3 regions of the Micromonospora echinospora genome follow, and region 2 is predicted to be linked to each of the others. Evidence: riboswitches for the same ligand, from Rfam matches in the RefSeq annotation. Region 2 holds a riboswitch; each other region holds the start of a gene.
The links. A riboswitch is a leader RNA that binds a small molecule or an ion and turns the genes downstream of it on or off. The one in region 2 is predicted to bind cobalamin.

Region 1: linked by a shared signal. The riboswitch ahead of bluB (5,6-dimethylbenzimidazole synthase) and the one ahead of GA0070618_RS29750 (ABC transporter substrate-binding protein) in region 2 are both predicted to bind cobalamin.
Region 3: linked by a shared signal. The riboswitch ahead of GA0070618_RS28540 (energy-coupling factor ABC transporter permease) and the one ahead of GA0070618_RS29750 (ABC transporter substrate-binding protein) in region 2 are both predicted to bind cobalamin.

Annotation. Positions count from the first base shown of each region.
Region 1 covers NZ_LT607413.1:1,910,250-1,916,788, reverse strand. Annotated here, with positions in the region: gene GA0070618_RS08700 (crotonase/enoyl-CoA hydratase family protein) at 1-552, opposite strand, end outside; gene GA0070618_RS08695 (EamA family transporter) at 597-1,505, opposite strand; cobalamin riboswitch at 1,577-1,772, shown strand; gene bluB (5,6-dimethylbenzimidazole synthase) at 1,810-2,436, shown strand; gene GA0070618_RS08685 (Rieske (2Fe-2S) protein) at 2,574-3,428, shown strand; gene GA0070618_RS08680 (LysM peptidoglycan-binding domain-containing protein) at 3,582-4,667, opposite strand; gene GA0070618_RS08675 (pilus assembly protein TadG-related protein) at 4,682-5,074, opposite strand; gene GA0070618_RS08670 (TadE/TadG family type IV pilus assembly protein) at 5,170-5,682, opposite strand; gene GA0070618_RS08665 (TadE family protein) at 5,679-6,122, opposite strand; gene GA0070618_RS08660 (hypothetical protein) at 6,130-6,327, opposite strand; gene GA0070618_RS08655 (type II secretion system F family protein) at 6,357-6,539, opposite strand, start outside.
Region 2 covers NZ_LT607413.1:7,009,147-7,015,685, forward strand. Annotated here, with positions in the region: gene GA0070618_RS29725 (TetR/AcrR family transcriptional regulator) at 1-344, shown strand, start outside; gene GA0070618_RS29730 (hypothetical protein) at 346-696, opposite strand; gene GA0070618_RS29735 ((2Fe-2S) ferredoxin domain-containing protein) at 717-1,427, opposite strand; gene GA0070618_RS29740 (ABC transporter ATP-binding protein) at 1,424-2,191, opposite strand; gene GA0070618_RS29745 (FecCD family ABC transporter permease) at 2,191-3,183, opposite strand; gene GA0070618_RS29750 (ABC transporter substrate-binding protein) at 3,258-4,274, opposite strand; cobalamin riboswitch at 4,304-4,483, opposite strand; gene GA0070618_RS29755 (TetR/AcrR family transcriptional regulator) at 4,651-5,277, opposite strand; gene GA0070618_RS29760 (FAD-dependent monooxygenase) at 5,344-5,643, shown strand; gene GA0070618_RS29765 (sugar phosphate isomerase/epimerase family protein) at 5,694-6,536, opposite strand; gene GA0070618_RS29770 (dihydrodipicolinate synthase family protein) at 6,533-6,539, opposite strand, start outside.
Region 3 covers NZ_LT607413.1:6,665,822-6,672,360, forward strand. Annotated here, with positions in the region: gene GA0070618_RS28520 (ABC transporter ATP-binding protein) at 1-33, opposite strand, end outside; gene GA0070618_RS28525 (ABC transporter permease) at 30-905, opposite strand; gene GA0070618_RS28530 (ABC transporter permease) at 898-1,923, opposite strand; gene GA0070618_RS28535 (ABC transporter substrate-binding protein) at 1,920-3,503, opposite strand; cobalamin riboswitch at 3,726-3,895, shown strand; gene GA0070618_RS28540 (energy-coupling factor ABC transporter permease) at 3,926-4,606, shown strand; gene GA0070618_RS28545 (energy-coupling factor ABC transporter substrate-binding protein) at 4,603-4,920, shown strand; gene cbiQ (cobalt ECF transporter T component CbiQ) at 4,920-5,666, shown strand; gene GA0070618_RS28555 (energy-coupling factor ABC transporter ATP-binding protein) at 5,684-6,505, shown strand; gene GA0070618_RS28560 (cobalt-precorrin-6A reductase) at 6,502-6,539, shown strand, end outside.

The DNA of each region.
Region 1 (6,539 bases), 2.7 Mb from region 2:
CGCGCGGGCTGCGCCGGGCGCGACCAGCCGGTTGACCAGACCCATCGCGTACGCCTCCTCGGCCGGCACCGGTCGGCCGGTGAGGATCAGGTCCAACGCCCGGCTCTCGCCGATCAACCGGGGCAGGCGCACCGTCCCCCCGTCGATCAACGGCACCCCCCACCGCCGGCAGAAGACCCCGAGCACCGCGTCGGACTCGGCCACCCGCAGGTCGCACCAGAGGGCCAACTCCAGCCCGCCGGCCACGGCGTACCCGGAGATCGCGGCGACGACCGGCTTGGTCAGCGACATCCGGGTCGGACCCATCGGGCCGTCCCCCTCAGGTTCCACGCGGTTTCCGCTCGGCGTACCGATGGCCCTGAGGTCGGCGCCGGCACAGAAGGTGCCGCCCGCTCCCCAGAGCACGGCCACGGCGGCGGTCGGGTCGGCGTCGAAGGCGCGGAACGCGTCGGCGAGCGCCCGGGCGGTCGGGCCGTCGACGGCGTTGCGGACCCCCGGCCGGTCCAGGATCACCGTGGTCACCGGTCCGTCGCGCTCGACCCGTACACCCATCGGACCAGGATGCCCGGCTCCGGCCGGGCCGCGCCAGACCCCGGTCAGGCCCGGTCGGCGCGGACCAGCGTGGCACCGAGCGCGGCACCGACCACGCAGGCCACCCCGAGGAACTGCGGCCAGGTCAGCAGCTCGCCGAGCAGGACCAGACCGACCAGCGCGCCGATCGCCGGTTCGAGGCTCAACAGCACCGCGAACACCCGGGCCGGCATCCGGCGCAGCGCGGACATCTCCGCCGAGTACGGCAGCACCGACGACAGCAGCGCGACACCGACGCCGAGCAGCAGGATCCACGGGTCGAGCAGCGCGGCACCGCTCCCCGCGACGCCGAACGGCAGCACGGCGAGCGCGCCGACGGCCATACCCAGGGCCAGCCCCCGGCTGCCGGGGACCCGCTTGCTGACCGCTCCGCCGAACACCACGTAGCCGGCCCAGCCGACGGCCGTGCCGACGCAGAAGAGCAGCCCGAGGCCGTCGACCGCAGCCCCGCCCAACCCACTGATCAACAGGACGCCGCCACCGGCCAGCACCGCCCAGCCGGCGTCGAGCAGCCGACGGCTGCCGGCCAGCCCCACCAGCAGCGGCCCGGCGAAGCCGATGGTCACCGCCACGCCCAACGGCACCCGGTGCAGCGCGGCATAGAAGCTGAGGTTCATCAACGCGAGCATCAGGCCGAAGCCGACCACCAGGCCGCCGGTACGCCAGCCCAGCCGCAGCCCGGGACGGGCGACCGCGAGCAGGATCAGCGCGGCGAAGCCGAGCCGCAGCGTGGTGGTGCCACCGGGGCTGGTGGTGCCGAACAGCTGCTTGGCCACGGCCGCGCCGAGCTGGGTGGAGAACATCCCGAGCAGCATCAGCACCGGCGGCGGTACGGCGTCGGGACGACCCGCGCCGACGAGCCGGGCGACGGTGGAGGTGGGGACCGGCTCCGGACGGAGGGCGTGCGCGTACATGGGTGCAGCATGCCGTCCGACCCGTTCGGAGGGCGACCGGAATCCCGTCCGCCGGTTACCATGCTGGCGGCACGACTTGAGTGAGGTGCCCCGCGCGAGCGGGGAGAATCGGGAAGCCGGTGCGAATCCGGCACGGGCCCGCCGCGGTGACCGGGGAGCCACCGTCCACGCGCGAAGAGCGCAGCCACTGGTCCGCACGGGCTGGGAAGGCGGACGGCACGGCGTCGATCCGGGAGTCCGAAGACCGGCCTCGCGTCACGCGCCCACCCCTGCCGGGTGGGCCGAGCGCAGCGGGAGCCTGCCCATGGACCTGTACGACGTCATCCACCGCCGCCGGGACGTACGCGCCCAGTTCACCGGGGAACCGGTGCCCGACGAGGCGTTGCACCGGGTGCTCACCGCGGCGCACGCCGCCCCGAGCGTCGGCTACTCCCAGCCCTGGGACTTCGTCGTGGTGCGGGACGCCGACACCCGACGCCGGTTCCACGAGCACGTCCGCACCGAACGGGACGTCTTCGCCGCCACCCTGGAGGGGGAGGCGGCCGAACGGTTCGCCCGGATCAAGATCGACGGCGTGTTGGAGTCGACCCTGTCGATCGTCGTCACCCACGACCAGTCGCGGGGCGGGCCGGCGGTGCTCGGCCGGCACGCCATCGCCGACACCGGCCTCTACTCGACCTGCCTGGCCATCCAGAACCTCTGGCTCGCCGCCACGGCCGAGGGACTCGGCGTCGGCTGGGTCTCCTTCTACCGGGAGCCCTGGCTGGCCGACCTGCTCGGCATCCCCGCCGGCATCCGGCCGGTCGCCTGGCTCTGCCTCGGGCCGGTCACCCACTTCGAGACCGTGCCGGACCTGGCCCGGCACGGCTGGCGGCAGGCCCGCCCGCTCGCCGAGGCGATCCACCACGACCGGTGGACGCCGCGCGGCTGAACCCGCCGACGGGCTGCCCGAGCACGGTGGGCGGCACCTGCCCCGGTCCGGTTGGCGCCTGCCCGGTCACGCCGGGCGGCGGTGAAATCGTCACCGCCGCCCGGTTTGCGGGCTCCCGGACCGGGAAGTCGGTACGGGTGCGAGCACTTCTGATGAGGATCGAGCAGGCGGCCGGACTGGACCGGGTCGGCGACCGCCTCCAGCGGGCAGTCCAGAGCACCCTCCGGCCGCAGCGCGTCCGTGACCTGCTGCACGGCGTGTGGCTGGGGCATCCGCTGCACCCGGCGCTGGTGCAGGTGCCGGTCGGCGCGTGGCTCAGCGCCGCCGTCCTCGACGCGATGCCGGGCCAGCGGCGTGCGGCGACCGCGTTGGTGGCCGTCGGTACGGCCAGCGCCCTGCCGGCCGCCGTCACCGGGCTCAACGACTGGGCGGCCCTGAACCGGGAGCAGCGCCGGGTGGGGCTGGTGCACGCCGCCTCGAACACCGTCGGCCTGGCCTGCTACGCCGGCTCACTCGCCGCCCGGCTGAGCGGCCGGCACAACCTCGGGCGGACGCTGGCGTACCTCGGACTCGGCGCGGCGAGCGCCGGGGCGTACCTCGGCGGGCACCTGGCGTACAAGCAGGGGGCGCAGGTCAACCAGAGCGTCTCCGAGGCGCACCTGATCGGTGACGGCTGGCACCCGCTCGCCGACCTGTCCAGCCTGCCGGACCGGGAACTGGTCACCCGCGAGATCGACGACGTCTCGGTGATCGTCTACCGGCACGGCGACGACGTCACCGTGATGCTGGAACGCTGTCCGCACCAGAGCGGGCCGCTCGGCCAGGGCGAGGTGCGGGAGGTCGACGGTCACCCGTGCGTCGTCTGCCCCTGGCACGGCAGCACCTTCCAGCTGAACAGCGGCGGCAAGGTCGTCCACGGGCCGGCCGCCAACGACCAGCAGGTGCTCGCCACCCGGGTCGTCGACGGTGTCCTCCAGACCCGCCTGGCCTGACCCGCGTCGGCGCGTGACCGACATCGGCGCGCCGTCCGGCGCGGAGTCACTCACCGTGGGGATCCGCCGCCACTCTCACGCTGGCGTACCCAGCGTGACCGCGAACAGCCGGCACCGGTCGACGAGCGAGCGGTGTAACCCGCAGGAGACGACCTAGTCACGCCGATGGCGACCGCTACCCAGCGGGGCGCGGGTGCCTGCCGACGACGCGGGCCGACGGCGCAGGCCGAGCACCGCCCCGATCTGCGCGCCGACGATGCTCGCCACGGCGACCACGGCGGAAACCGCCAACGGCCGGTTGACCCGGTCCTCCTGACCCGGCCGGGCCGCCCCGACGGTCATCGGCGGGGCCTCCTCCTGCGGCCACTCGGTGGTCGGCGGCTCCGGCGTGACCTGGCGCGGACCCTGGTCGGGCGCCTGCTGGGGAGCCTGGTCCGGCACCTCGTCCGGGACGGGGGACGCCGGCGGCGGAGCCGGGCGCGGCGACGGCTTGTGCACCAGCCGACCGGTGGCGTGCGGCCGGGCACCGCCGTCGTCGGCCTGGTGGGGCAGTCTGATCAACTGTCCCGGGTGGATCCGGTCCGGATCGCCGAGCTTGTTCAGCTTGACCAGCACCCGGTAGCTCTGGAAGTCCTCCAGGTAGCGCTCGGCGACCTCGCCCAGGTAGTCGCCCTTGGCCACCCGGTACACCTGGGTCTGGTCGGTGGTCGCGGTCCGCTCCACCGCGCCGACCACCGGGGCCACGCCCCGGGCGACCGGGGTGACGGTGGTGGGTGGCGACGCCGTGGCCGGTCCGGTCGCCGACACGGCGTACGTGGCGGTGGGGGCCGACATCCCGTACGTGGCGGTCGCCGCGGTCGCCGCCGGGCTGGCCGCGATGATCAGGGCGACCGACCCGACCAGCGCCGCCGCCGCGCGCTGCTGGTTGCGCATGCCGGGCAGCTTCGGCGTCGGCCGGCGCAGCACCTGGGCGAGCAACTCCACCAGGACGGAGAACGCGAAGGTCGCCCATCCGAACCAGCCGAGCACCGCCAGGGCCCGGAGGAAGAGCTGCCCGTCGTCCCGACTGGTCAGTGCCGTGCCGACGGTGTCCAGTGTGGGCACCTCGGCGGGCAGCGGATTGCCGGCGAGGGCGACGAGGGCGGCGGGCCCCCCGACCAGTACCGCGCCGAGCACGACGAGCGCGCCGAAGCCGGTGAGGACCTGACCGGTCCGCCGGGCGGAACGGGATGCGGCCATGGCGGCCTTCCTCTCTACGGTCCGGTGATGGCGCGTGCGGTCGCCTCGCCGGAGACGGTCACGGAGTCGGTGAGGTCGAACAAGCCGAGCAGGTACCTGTCGTAGGTGATGGTCAGTCGGACGGTGATCTGCTTCTCGCCGTCCACCACGGGGAAGCTCACGGTGTGGTCGGTGACGCCGGCAGCCGTCAGGTAGTGCCGCACCGCGGCGGTGGCGGCCACCTCGTCGATCTCCTTCTTGCCGCCGTTGATCGCCTGTGCCCGGTCGATGGCCTGGCCGCCGGTCCGGGCCGCCTCGGCGGCGAGGTTGTCCGCCCGGTGCATGGTGCGTAGCTGCCCGGTGCCGTCGAAGGCCAGCCCGATGATCATGAGTACGCCGACCATGCTCACCGCGAGGAAGAGGCTCACCCGGCCCTCGTCCCCCCGGAACCCCCGGCCACGACCGGACCCGGGCTTCGGCGACCGTCGGCCGCCCGCCCCGGGTGCCGGGAACCGGTGGCGGCTCATCCCCGGCTCCGGTAGCTGTCCAGCGGCGAGGTGAAGCGCGCCGACACCGGCCGGCCGGCCGGCATCCCGGGCACGCTCGACAGGTGGATGTCGGCGAACGACACCGTGCAGCTCACCTGCACCGAGACCGCCGCCGGTTGCCCCGGGGCGGCTGCGTACGCCCGCTCGAAGCTGGTCGGCGCACCGTCCACCGACCCGGTGAAGCTGAACGACGGTGGGCCGACGCAGTCGAGCCCCTGCCAGTTGAGCTGTTCGGTGGCGGCGGCGACGGCGGCGTCCCGGCCCGTGCCGGCGTCCCGGGAGATCGAGGCGGCGCGGGCCGCGTCGTGCGCAGCAGCCTGGATCGCCTCCGCCCCCACGGCGGTACGCCCGGCCACCCCGGCCAGCACCATCAGCGCGATGAAGGCGGGCGCGAGCACCGCCACCTCCACCGACACCGAACCGCGCTCGGTGTTCCGCCGGCCCGGCCGGCGGCCGAGGAACCGGCGTTCGGCGACTCCCCGGCTCACGGGTTGCCCGCCGTGGTCCAGCGCTCCACCGTGCCGTGGGCGGTCTGCGACACCGTCAGGTGCACCCCAGGGACCACCGAGATCGACTTTCCGGTCACCGTGCAGGTGACCTCGGTGGCCGTGCTGGCGCAGCTCAACTCCGGCTTGGCCAGCCAGTCTCCGGCAGCGGCGAGGAAGGCGTTTCCCCGTTCCACACCCGCTCCGGCCGGGGCCTGGTGGACGCGTTGCGCGTTCACCCCGCTCTGCGCGGCGTGCATCGCCGTGCTCCGGGCCAGGAACCAGGCCGCGACCTGGATCGACCCGAAGAGGAGCAGCAGGATCGCCGGCATGACCACGGCCAGCTCGACCGGGTTGGCTCCCCGGTCGGCCCCGCCGGACACGAGTCGGAGCCGGGTGGCGGCGACCACCCGGCGACCGGTGACACGGATCGGTCGAATCACGGTTCGGCTAGGGGGTGGGGCCGTCGATGGAGTCCATCCAATCCCCGGCCTTGTCGAGGACGGCGGCGGTGACGGCCGCTGCGGCGATCACCAGGCCGGCGATGATCACGGCGGTCGGGACCGGGCTGTCGCCGCGCTCGCCGTCGCGGCGCAACTCGGCCAGCCGTGTGCTCACGACGACGTGCAGGTAGGTGAAGAAAGCCATCGGGGTGCTCCTCGTGTCGGGGTTCGGGTCTACAGGCGGGCCAGGAACGGATAGACGATGAAGCCGAGCAGCACGAACACCAGCAGCGAGCCGGGGACGTCGAGCCGACTGGTGATGCCCTCGGCGTGGGCCAGGTTGTCCGTGCGGATCTGGTCGCGCAGCGCGTCGGCGCGGCTGCGCAGGGTCTCGTGCACCTGCGCGCCCTCGCTGCC
Region 2 (6,539 bases):
CGCACGACCCGGTCATCGGCTTCTCCGGGCCGGAGTTCGCCCGGATGGTCACCGGCAGCTCCGCGCTGGTCGCCCGGCTGCGCGAGTTCCACGACGACCGTGAGCGGGCCCTGGCCCGCGCGCTCGCCGAGGAGACCGACGCGGCACCGGACGACTTCCTCCCGCGTGTCGTGGCCGCCCAGCTCGGCGGCGTCCTGCGGCTGCTGCTGGAGGAGACCCTGCGCCTCACTCTCGACGGGCACGCCGACGACGACATCGCGCGGCGCGTCACCGCCTGCACCCGGACGGCCTTCGCCGCGCTGGAACCCGCCCTCGGCGACTACGCCGTCCGCCCCGCCCGCTGAGTCAACGGCGGCGGCCCGGTTCGGGCAGCCCGGGCGCGACCACCGACAGTTCGAGGGCGGCGGAGAGCGGCGCCACCCCCGGCCCGCCGGCCCGGACCCACCGGGTGATGTCGTCCACCACCTCGTCGTCGAGGACCAGACCGAACCAGACCGGTCGCGCGCCGGCCCGCCGGGCCCTCGGCGCGGGGTGCACGACCACCAGGTTGGACTGCGCACACAGGTCGAGGCAGGCGCTGACCCGCAGCCGGTGCGGCGCGGGCAGGCCGGCCCGCAGCCGGCGCAGTTGCGCGTCGTGGTCGACCGACGGGTGCTTGCGCGCGCTCCCGCAGCAGCAGTCCCGGCACACGGTCACCAGGCAGCCGGACGGATCGGTCATGGTCGACTCCTCGGGCGTCGGTCGTCGACGGGCCGTCCCCGTCCCAGGTGTTCCTCGGCGATCCGCCCGGCGAGATCCGGGTCCACCCGCTCGTACCAGACGTCGTCCGGGTGGACCACCACGAGCGGGCCCAGGTTGCAGGGGAAGAGACAGCCGGTCGCGGTGACGAGCGCGTCCTGGTCGCCCAGACCGTGCGCGGCCAGTCCCCGGGTGAGCCGCTCGGCCACCTCGTTGGCGCCGTACGCGGTGCAGCGCGGGCCCCGGCAGACCAGGACGTGGTGCCGGTGCGGGGTGATGTGCGACCACGCCGGGCTGCGGAACGGACCGGGCGTGCCGCCGAGCGGCTGACGTGGGCCGGTCACCGCCTCGGTGATCGCGCCGACCAGGGCGGGCTGGTCGGCCAGGGGCGCGCTGACCGAGACCCGGGGCGGATCGTCGCGTCCGGCGGCCCAGTGCGCGTGGGCGCGGCGGATCCAGGTCTCCAGGTACCGGTCGGGTGGCAGGTGGGTCGGGACCAGCAGCACCTCGTCGACGCCGGCGGCCACGGCCGCGTCCAGCGCGGCGTGCAGGGACGGGGCCGCGCCGTCCAGGAAACACGCGGCCACCGGCACGCCGAGCGCCGCCGCCACCTCGTCGGCGAGCCGGTGCACGGTGTCCTGACCGCCGACGTGGACGACCGCGCGGGCCACCAACAGCACGTGGGTCATGACAGCGGCGGGTGGTAGGTGATGGTGGGCCGCCCGGTGACCGGGTGCGCCGCGACGTCGGCCCGGACGCCGTACACCTCGGCGAGCAGCCCGGGGGTGAGCACCTCGGCGGGTGGGCCGGTGGCGACCACCCGCCCGCCGGCCAGGACGACCACGCTGTCGCAGAACATCGCGGCGAGGTTCAGGTCGTGCAGCGCGGCGAGCGTGGTGACCCCGGAGCGGCGGACCAGGTGCAGCAGGTGCAACTGGTGGCCGATGTCGAGGTGGTTGGTGGGTTCGTCGAGCAGCAGCAACCGGGGTTGCTGGGCCAGCGCGCGGGCCAGTTGCGCCCGCTGCCGCTCGCCCCCGGAGAGGGTGTGCCAGCGACGGTCGGCGTACCCGGCCAGGTCGACCCGGGCCAGCGCCTCGGCCGCCGCCTCCCGGTCGGCGGCGGTGTCCGACCAGAGCGACCGGCGGTGCGGGATCCGACCGAGCAGCACCACCTGGGCGACGGTGAGGTCGAGGTCGGTGTCGGCGTGCTGGGCGAGCAGCGCGGCCCGACGCGCCAGCGTGGACCGGGAGAGGGTGGTGAGATCGTCGCCGTCGACGACGACCCGCCCACGGTCGGCGGCGGTGAGCCGGGCGACGATCCGCAGCAGGGTGGTCTTGCCGCAGCCGTTCGGTCCGAGCAGTCCGACCAGGCTGCCCGACGGGACCGCGCAGGTGACGTCGTCGAGGATCCGTCGGGCCGCGACGGTCCAGGACACACCGGTGACGTCCAGCATCAGCCGCGCGCCCTCCGCCGGTGCAGCAGCACCACGAACGCGGGCACGCCGAGCAGCGCGGTCAGCACACCGACCGGCAGTTCCCGGGGCGCGAAGAGGGTTCGCGCGGCGGTGTCCACCCAGACCAGGAAGATCGCGCCGGCCAGCACCACGGCGGGCAGCAGCCGCCGGTGGTCCGCCCCGGTGAGGAACCGGACGGCGTGCGGCAGGATCAGCCCGACGAAGCCGATCGCTCCGCTGATCGCGACCAGCACGGCGGTGAGCAGGGCGGTCGCCACCAGCAGCAGCCAGCGGACCCGGCCGACCGGCACGCCGAGGGCGGCGGCGGCGTCCTCGCCGAAGGCGAACGCGTTGAGCAGCCGGGCGTACGCCGCCACCAGGGCGAGCACCGCCACCAGGATCGGGGTGGCCCAGGCCAGCGCCGACCAGTCGACCCGGGCCATCGAGCCGGAGAGCCAGAAGGTGATGCTCTGGGTGGCGTGCGGTTCGGCGACCCAGATGATGACGAACGAGGTCGCGGCGGCGCAGAGTTGGGCGACGGCCACCCCGGCGAGCACCACCCGGGTGGGATCCAGGGCGCCGCGCAGGCCGGCCACCGCGATCACCGCCAGGAACGCGGCGAGCGCGCCGACCAGCGCGCCGCCGGTCAGCGAGGCGATCCCGCCGCCGAGCCCGACGACGAGGACCGCGACCGCGCCGAGCGACGCCCCGGAGGAGACCCCGAGCAGGTACGGGTCGGCCAGCGGGTTGCGGGTGACGGTCTGCATCACCGCGCCGACCGCCGCCAGTCCCGCCCCGACCACCGCCGCGCCGAGCACCCGGGGCAGCCGCAGCCGCCAGACGATGTGCTCGCGCAGCAGCGGCACGTCGGAGTGGACCAGGCCCAGCCGGTCGCCGACCACCGTCCACACGGTACCGATCGAGATGTCGGCCGGACCGACGGTGACCGCCGCGCCGATCGAGGCCACCAGCGCCACCAGCAGCCCGCCCACCAGCAGGGCCGCTCCGGCCGGGTGGCGGGGCCGGACCCCGGCCGGGGTGGGAAGGGTCGGGGCGGTGGTGGTGGTCAGCGTCCGGCCCCCTCGCCGAGCCCGGCGACGCCCTCGGCGAGCGCCTCGACACCGAGCACGATCCGCACCCCGGCGGAGGTGGACGAGAAGGGGATGACCACGAACCGCTGCCCCGTCACCGCCCCGAGGTGCCGCAGGGTGGCGTGGCCGGTCAGGAAGGTCCGCTTCGCGGCGGCGGTGTCCCAGGTCGCGTCGACCAGCACGATGACGTCGGGATCGCGGTCGGCGACCGTCTCCCAGCCGCTGTCCGCCCACGACCCGGTCAGGTCGGCGAAGGCGTTGGTGACGCCGGCCGCCGACATGATCATGCCGGGGCCGCCGCAGCAGGCTCCCACGCTCGGGGCGTCGATGCCCGCGTCCCACCAGAGCACGGAGAGCTTCGCGGCGTCGTCGATCCGGTCCGCTGCGGCGGCGAGCCGGGTCCGCTGGTCGGCGATGAGCTTCTCGGCCCGCTCGGGGACGCCGAAGATGGCCGCGATGTCGCGGATCTCGGTGAACACGTGGTCGGTGGTGAGTTTCGCCGGCCGGTGCGGCGCCGGGCAGCCGGCCGGGGAGAGGTACGAGCCGACGCCGAGTTTCGCCAGTTCGGCCCGGTCACCGGCCCCCTCGTCGCCGAAGGCGCTCTGGAAGGAGCCGTAGACGAAGTCCGGCTCCGCCTCCAGCAACTTCTCCCGGGCCGGGTACTCCTTGGCCAGCACCGGCACCGTGGCGTACGCGTCGGCGTACTCGGGCAGGATCGCGTCGTCCAGGTACGCCGTCCCGGCCATCCGGTCGGCCAGGCCCAGGGCCAGCATGATCTCGGTGGCCGGCTGGTTCAGGGTCACCGCCCGCTTCGGCGGCGCGGCCACGGTGACCGGCGTGCCGCAGTTGGTCACGCGCACCGGGGCGGCCGACGTCGGGGCGGTCGCGGGGTCGTCGTCCGCGCCGGCACAGCCGCCGAGCAGGAGGACCAGGGCGGTCAGGGGCGCGGCGGCACGCCGGGACAGGGTGGACCAGACAGCACGCTCGCGCATCGGGATCGCCTTCCAGCACCTCGTGGACGGTTCGTCACAGTGCCGTGGCCGGTCTCCTGGCTGACGGGTGGTGCGTCCGTGGCCGGCCTTCCCAGGCGTACGCCCAGTGGCCTCTCTGACGACGAGGGTCGCGGACTTCCCGATCACAGTGGCGAGGGCCGCGCCGGCATCTCACCGGCTTCCCGAGCACCACGGCAGCGTCACAGTAGCCCTTGCTCCTCCGGAGTGTCACGGTGACGAACGCCACGCCGATGATCGACATATCGGTCCACGGCGGACGACCGGCGCGCCGGATGCCGCAGCGGACGTCGGCCGGGCGGCGGCCGCGCGTACCGGCGGCCCGGCCCGGGCGTCCGGGCTGGACACCCGCTGCGGATCAGCGGCCGGTCAGCGCGCGGAGCAGGCTGCGGATGGCGTCGCGCAGGTCGGCGCGGCTCTCCTCGGTGCCGGGGGTCGGCGCGCTCAGCCCGCCGGTGCCGACCAGCCGGTCGAAGAGCAGGCCGTCGACGAAGGCGAGGAACTGGTCGCCCTGCCGGTCCGGGTTCGCCGCACCGGCTCGGGCGAGGATGTCGCGCGCCTGTTCCCGCATGACGGTGCCGTGCTCGAGGATCTGCCGCAGCTCGTGGTGGTGGGTGGCCTCCAGTTGGCAGGAGTACCGGGCCAGGACCCGGGCGCGGCCGGCGCTCAGCCAGGTGTCGAAGAGCGCGGCGATGCCGGTGGCGAGGCGGTCGAGGTCGGCCGGGGTGACCGGCGGCCGCTCTCCGGCGGGTGCGTCGACCGGCAGCCGGCGGGCGGCGAAGTCGACGCGGTTCAGGTCGACCAGACGCTGCACCACCGCCTCCACCAGGGCGCGGCGGGTCCGCAGGTACGCCGACGTGGTGCCGGCCGGCATGTCGGCCCGGGCGTCGACCGCCCGGTGGGTGAGCCCGCGCATCCCCCGCTCGGCGATCAGCGCGATGGCCGCGTCCGCCAGCAGTTCAACCCGTTTTGCCCGGCCTATCACTGCGCCCCCTCCCTGGTGGTCCGTCGCCGTAGTATGGCTTTCTACACCTGTAGAAGGGTGGCGGGCGTGAGAGGTTCTCAGGCGGTGGTGGTCGGTGGTGGCATCGGTGGCCTCGCCACGGCGGTCGGGCTGCTCCGGGCCGGATGGCGGGTGACCATCCTGGAACGGGCCGCAGAAGCCGGCAGGGTGGGTGCCGGGCTCACCATGATGGCCAACGCGCTGCGCGCGCTCGGGGTCCACCGGGTCGACCCGCGCCGGATCCTGCGGGAGGCGCTGCCGGCGGACATTCTGCACGGCGGCGCGGAGGTGCTGGCGGTACACGGTGACGACCGGGGAGCCGAGGTCGACGTCCGCACGCCGGTGTGACCCGCCACCGCCGCCGCCCGGTGGAGGGGACCGGGCGGCGGCGGTCGGCGTCAGAGCACGTGTTCCCGGTAGCCCCGGACGGAGGCGTCCAGCACCTCCCGGCCGGGGCGGGCCCACACGTCGGCGTGGAAGACCTCCACCTCGATCGGGCCGGTGTAGCCGGCGGCGTCCACCGCCCTTCGCAGCCGGCGCAGGTCGATGCAGCCCTCGCCGGGCAGGGCCCGCCCGAGCAGCACCCCCTCCGGCAACGGGGTGGTCCAGTCGCACACCTGGAACGCCGCGATCCGGTCCCCGGCCCGCGCGATCTGGTGGTAGACCGTGTCGTCCCACCAGACGTGGTACGCGTCCACCACCACCCCAACCGTGCCGGGCTCGAACCGTTCGGCGATGTCGAGGGCCTGGCCGAGGGTGGCGATCACGCACCGGTCCGCGCAGAACATCGGGTGCAGCGGTTCGATGGCGAGGGTCACCCCGGCCGCGGCGGCGTGCGGGGCCAGCTCGGCGATCCCGTCGGCGACCCGCTGCCGGGCGCCGTCGAGGTCGCGGCTGCCCGGGGGCAGCCCGCCCGCGACCAGCACCAGCACCGGGCAGTCCAGGGTGGCCGCCTCCTCGATGGCCCGCAGGTTCTCCGTCCGCCAGTCGTCGGCGGTGAAGAACCCGCCGCGGCAGAGCGAGGTGACGGTGAGTCCGGCGGCCCGGACGAGGCGTGCGGCCCGTTGCGCGCCGTACTCACCGACCGGTTCGCGCCACAGTCCGATGCCGGGTACGCCCGCGTCGACACAGCCGGCGACCGCCTCTTCGAGAGGCCAGTGCTTGGCGGTCGCCTGGTTGAAGGAGAACCGGGCCAGCCCCGCCGCGTGGCCGACGTCCGGCACGACCTGCGGGGCGGTCACTGG
Region 3 (6,539 bases), 340 kb from region 2:
GGCGGGGGCGGAGGTGTCGCGGGTGACGGTCACAGCTGGAGCTCCGCTCGTACGCGGGGGTCGAGGCGGTCCCGCCAGCGGCCGGTCAGGACGGCCAGGGCCAGGGTGACGACGACCAGGAGCAGCCCGGGGACAAGGCTGGCCCACCAGGCGCCGGTGAGCAGGGACCGCTGCCCGTCGTTGATCATGTTGCCGAGGGAGGCCAGGTGCGGGGGCAGGCCGAGTCCGAGGAAGGACAGGGCGGTCTCGTGCCAGACGGCGTGCGGCACCATCAGCGTGGTCGCCAGCGCCAGGCGGGGCAGCACGTGCGGGAGCAGGTGCCGGGTGAGCACCCGGGTGCGACTGGCGCCGCCGGCGACGGCGGCGTCGATGAACGGCCGGTTCCGCAGGCTGAGCAGTTCGGAGCGGACGATGCGGGCGGTGGAGAGCCAGTGCGTCAGCCCGATGGAGAGGATCACCGCGCCGAGGCTGGGCCGCAGCATCGCCACGATGAAGATGCCCAGCAGCAGGTGCGGCAGCGCGGCGATGGTGTCGACGACGCGCATCAGCACCCGGTCGACCCAGCCGCCCAGGCTGCCGACGACCGCGCCGACGAGACCGCCGATGACGGCGGCGACCAACGCGGCGACCGCGCCGACGAGCAGCGAGACGCGCAGCCCGTAGAGACTGCGGTGCAGCACGTCCCGACCCAGGTCGTCGGTGCCGGCCGGGTGCGCCGGCGAGGGGGCGAGCCGGGTGCGGGACAGGTCCACCGCGCTCTCGTCCAGCGGCCAGACGACGGGGGCGAGCAGGCAGGCGACGACCGCGACGGTCAGGACGGCGGCGGCGACGAGCATACCGCCGTGCCCGGTGCGGCCCGGTCTCCGGACTCGGACGGCGCGGATCCGTAACGCGAGGTCAGTCATCGAGGCGTACCCGGGGGTCGGCGGCGGCGTAGGCGAGGTCGGTGGCCAGGTTCGCGGTCAGCACCACGACGGTGGTGGTCAGGGTGATCGCGGCCAGCAGGGGGAAGTCGCTGCCCAGGGCGGCCTGCACGGTGACCGCGCCCAGGCCGGGCAGGGAGAACACCGTCTCCACCAGGACGGCCCCGCCGACGATCTCCGGCAGGTGGGTGCCGACCAGGGTGAGGAACGGCAGCAGCGCGGTGCGCAGCGCGTGGCCGAAGAGCACCGTCCGGCCGGACAGTCCCCGGGCCCGGGCGGCCAGCACGTGGTCGTCGCGGAGGCTGTCGGCGACCGCGTCCCGGATGAACAGCACGAACCACGGGGCCTGGGACAGGGCCAGCACCGTCACCGGCAGGACCAGGTGGTGGGCCACGTCGGCGGGGTCGGTGCCGGTGGCGGCGACGTCGGTGAGGCCACCGGCGGGCAGCCAGCCGAGGGTGAGCGCGAACACGGCGATGGCGGCCAGCCCGATCCAGAACACCGGCATCGACTGCACGGCGTAGGCGGTGGCGCGCAGGGACCGGTCGAACCATCCGCCGCGCCGGTAGGCGGCGAGGGTGCCCAGCAGCAGGCTCGCCACGAGGACCAGGGCGAGGGCGAGGCCGACGAGCAGCAGGGTCCAGCCGGCGCGGGCCGCGAGCACCGAGGCGACCGGCTCGTGCCGGCTGGTCGACCAGCCGAGGTCGCCCTGGAGCAGGTTGCCCACCCAGCGGGCGTACTGCACCGGCAGCGGGTCGTCGACGCCCCAGTTGGCCCGGATCTGGGCGAGGTTCTCCTCGCTGGTGGTGAACGCGGCGGCCCCGGCGTACTGCTGCGCGGGGTCGATCGGCGAGGCCGCGCCGAGGGCGAACATGCCGACGCTGGTGGCCGCCAGGATCGGCACCGCGACCAGCAACCGGCGGCGGACGACCGCGCCGGCCCCGGCCAGCCGGCGGGGACGCCGGCCGGCGGGGGTCTTCACCGCAACCGGCGGGGTCACGGTGTCTTCGCCCAGGTGTGGATGTTCCACCAGAGGCTGTTGGCCACGTCGTGCTCGTGCGGCTCGACCCGCGGGGCGACGCCCTGGACGGCGTCGGAGACCACGTAGGTGTGCTGGAGGTAGGTGAGGAAGACCCAGGGCACGTCGGTGGCGAGCTGCTTCTGGAACGTCGCGTACGCGGCCTTGCGGGCGGCCGGGTCGGCGTTGGACCGGGCCTCCCGTAGCGCCTGGTCGACCACGGCGGAACGGTACGAGCCGGGGTTGAAGAAGCCCTGGCCAGCGAAGGTCGACGTGAACAGCTTGAACGAGACGAAGTCCGGGTCGTACGGCGTGCCGAAGCCCATGACCAGCCCGTCGGTCTTCATCCGGGGGGTGATCGCGTCCCAGGTCAGCCCCTCGGGAGTGATCTTGATGCCGACCTTCCGCGCGTCGGCGGTGACCGCCAGGGCGAGTTCCTTGCGCAGGCTGTCGGTGGCCGGGTACATGAGGGAGAACGCGGCCTGGCGGCCGTCCTTGACCCGGACGCCGTCCGGGCCCGGCTTCCAACCGGCCGCGTCCAGGACGGCGGTGGCGGCGGCCGGGTCGGCGGCCGGCTTGCCGACGATGGACGGCTCGACGAACTCCGACGTCGGCGGGATCGGCCCGAACGCCGGTTCCCCCGCCCCGCCGAGCACGCCGGCCACCATCGCTGACCGGTCCACCGCCGCGTTCAGCGCCTTCCGCACGGCCGGGTCCCCGGTGACCGGCCCGCCCATCGGCAGCATCACGCCCCGGTAGTCGGCGGTGGGCACCCGCTGCACCCGGTAGCCGGACCGCCCATCGAACCCGGACGCCAGTTTCGGGGCCAGCTCGGCGGCGTCAAACTCGCCGGCCCGCATCCGCTGGGCGCGGACGTTGTCGTCCGGGACGAACGCCACCACCACGCCGGAGTTGGCCGGCTTGCCGCCCCAGTACCGCTCGTTGGCGGCGAGCACCAACCGGTCGCCCGGCGTCCAGGAGGTCACCCGGTACGGGCCGGTGCCCACCGGTTTGCGGTTGAAGGCGGCCTTGTTGACGTCCTGTCCGGCGAGGGCCTTCGCCGGCACGATGCCCAGCGCGAGGCGCTGGAGGAACGGCGCGTAGGCGTACTCGAGGGTGAAGACCACGGTCGACGGGTCGGGTGCGGCGACGGAGGCGAGCATGTCCAGGTCGGACCGGAGCGTCGAGTCGACCTTCGGGTCCAGCACCGCCTGGTAGGTGAAGACCACGTCCTGCGCGGTCAACGGGGTGCCGTCGTGGAAGACCACCCCGTCACGGAGCTTCGCCGTGACCGTCCGCCCGTCGGCCGACACGGTCGGCAGCTCACGGGCCAGGGCCGGCACGAGCTGGTTACGGTCGTCGCGGGCGACCAGGCCGTCGAAGATCAGCGAGCCGCCGTCGACGCCGTAGTTCAGCACCGGGTTGAGCGTGTCCGGCTCGCCCGCCGTCGCCACCACGAGCCGGTCGCCGCCGTCGCCGCCTGGGGTGTCCGCCGGGGACGAGCAGGCGGCCAGGGCGACCACACCGGCGGCGAGAAGCGCCACCATCCGCGCAGACCGCACGGGGTTCCTCTTTCCTTGGTCGACGACGAAGGCGCGGTCACAGGCGGACCGCAGGGCAATCCTTGCGTAGTTGCCAAGAGGTTGCAATAGCGGCCCGAGGGGTGATCATCACAACCGGTGCCCCCTGCTTGACCTGCGCCTCGGGCACCGCCGCCGGCCACCGGGGACCCGGCTGTCAGCCGCAGGTGGATCACCGCTCTTGCCCCCGCCGGTCGCCGGTCGATAGCCTCTCGCCGTCAAGGTGCTCGGGAAGCCGGTGGAAGACCGGCGCGGCCCTCGCCACTGTGACCGGGGAGTGACCTCCGACTTGCGCCACTAGGCCGACGGCCTGGGAAGGCCGGAGGAAGCGTCGATCCGGGAGCCAGGAGACCGGCCTTGACGGTGTGATCTCGTCCACGAGGTGCTGGAGAGGAAGGTCTTCGATGCACATCGCCGAGGGGTACCTACCCCCGGTGCAGGCAGCGGCATGGTTCGCGGTGTCCGCACCCTTTGTCGTCCACGGCAGCCGGGCTCTCGTCCGGCAGGTCCGGCAGGACCCGGAGTCCAAGTTGTTGCTGGGAGCGGCGGGTGCCTTCACCTTCGCGCTCTCGGCCCTGAAGATCCCGTCGGTGACCGGGTCCTGTTCCCACCCCACCGGCACCGGCCTCGGCGCGGTGCTGTTCCGACCACCGGTGATGAGCGTCCTCGGCGGCATCGTGCTGCTGTTCCAGGCGGTCCTGCTGGCCCACGGCGGGCTGAGCACACTGGGCGCGAACATCTTCTCGATGGCGATCGTCGGCCCGTGGGTGGCGTACGGCGTCTACCTGCTGGCCCGCCGCCTGGGTGGCAGCCTGGACGTGGCGGTGTTCCTGGCCGCCGCGCTGGGCGGGCTGGCGACGTACTGCGTCACCAGCGTGCAGCTCGCGCTGGCGTTCCCCGACCCGACGTCCGGCTTCCTCGGCGCGGTGGTCAAGTTCGGTGGGATCTTCGCCGTCACCCAGATCCCCCTGGCGATCAGCGAGGGGCTGCTGTCGGTGCTGGTGGTGCGGCTGCTCACCCGGGTCAGCGGAGACGAGCTGCGGCGCCTCGGCGTGCTGCGCAAGCCCCAGGAGGTAGCGGCGTGAAGCGCTTCGGACGGGTCAACCTGCTCCTGCTGCTGGCGGTGGTCGCGCTGGCGGTGGCCCCGCTGGTGCTCGGGCTCGGCGGTTCGGCCGAGGAGCCGTTCACCGGGGCGGACGCCCAGGCCGAGGAGAGGATCGTCGCCGACCACCCGGACTACGAACCGTGGTTCTCCTCCATCTACGAGCCGCCCTCCGGTGAAATCGAGTCGGGCCTGTTCGCCCTCCAGGCGGCGGTGGGCGCCGGGTTCCTCGGCTACTACTTCGGGGTCGCCCGCACCCGACAGCGGCTGCGCGACGCCGACGCCGCCAACGGCTAGTGTTCGCCCTCGACGTCGCCGCGCACACCGGTCCCTGGCGGGTACGGCACCCGGGCGAGAAGGCACTGCTGGCGCTGGGCCTGCTGGGGTGCGCGGTGGCCCTGCCGACGTGGCCGGGCGCCGCGTTGGCGGGCACCGCCGCCGCGCTGCTGCTGGTCGGTCCGGCCCGGGTTCCGGTGCCGGTGCTGCTGCGGGCGGCCCGGGTGCCGGCGCTGTTCATTGCCACCTCCGCGGTGCCGCTGCTGGTCTCCGTGCACTCCCCGACCCGGCTGGGCTGGAACCCGGCCGGGGTCGGGACGGCGGCCACGACGACCGGCCGCGCGGCGGCGGCCCTGCTGTGCCTGCTGCTGTTCAGCGCCACCACCCCCCTGTCCGACGTCCTGCCGAGGCTGGTCCGGCTCGGGGTCCCGGCGGCGGTGACCGAGGTCGCCGCGCTGACGTACCGGATGCTGTTCCTGCTGGTCGACAGCGTGCGCGCGGTACGCGAGGCGCAGGCGGCGCGGCTGGGCTACCGGACCTGGCGCACGGCGCACCGGTCCCTGGCCGGGCAGGCGGGGGCGATCTTCGTCCGGGCCTTCACCCGGGCCCGCCGCCTGGAGGAGGGACTGGCAGTACGCGGCTACACCGGGTCACTGGCGGTACAGGTGGAGGTCCGGCGGCTCTCCCCGGCCTTCGTGGTCGCGTCCGTCGCGCTGTTGGCGTCGATCGTGGCCCTGACGGCCGTTTCCGGTGGGCTGTGGCGGTGACCGGACCACTGCTGCGGATGTCCGGCGTGGACTTCGCCTACCAGCCCCGCCAACCCGTGCTCACCGGCGTCGACCTGGCCGTCCTGCCCGGTCAGCGGCTGGCCGTGGTGGGGCCCAACGGCGGCGGGAAGACCACCCTGTTCCGACTCGCGGTCGGCGCGCTCGCCCCGGACGCCGGGCGGATCGAGGTGGCCGGCACGCCGGTGCGACGCACCCGGTCGGGCCTGCTGGAGCTGCGGCAGCGGGTGCAGCTGGTGCTCCAGGACCCGGACGACCAGTTGTTCTCCGCCAACGTCCGCCAAGACGTCTCGTTCGGGCCGATGAACCTCGGCCTCGATCCGAGGCAGGTGCGACAGCGCTGCGACGAGGCGCTGGCCGCGTTGCAGGTCACCGCGCTGGCCGACCGCCCCACCCACCTGCTGTCGTACGGCCAACGCAAGCGGGTCGCCATCGCCGGAGCGGTGGCGCTCCGACCGGAGCTGCTGATCCTCGACGAGCCGACCGCCGGACTCGACCCGGCGGGCGTGGAGGCGCTGCTGCGCACCCTCGACGACCTGCACGCCGCCGGGACCACCATCCTGGTCTCCACCCACGACGTCGACCTCGCGTTCCGGTGGGCGGACGAGGTGGTGGTCGTGGCCGGCGGCGGCGTGCGCCGGGTGCCGACCACCGAGGCGCTGGCCGACCCGGAGCTGCTCGCGGCGGCGCGGCTGACCCCCGCCTGGGCGCCCCTGGTGCACCGGCTGATCGACCGGTTGCCCCACCTGTCCGGGGCCCGCCCCCGCTCCGCCGCCGAACTGGCGGCCCTGCTGGCGACCACCGAAGAAGGGGCCGTATGACCGTCGACGACAATCCCGGACCGACGGGTACCGA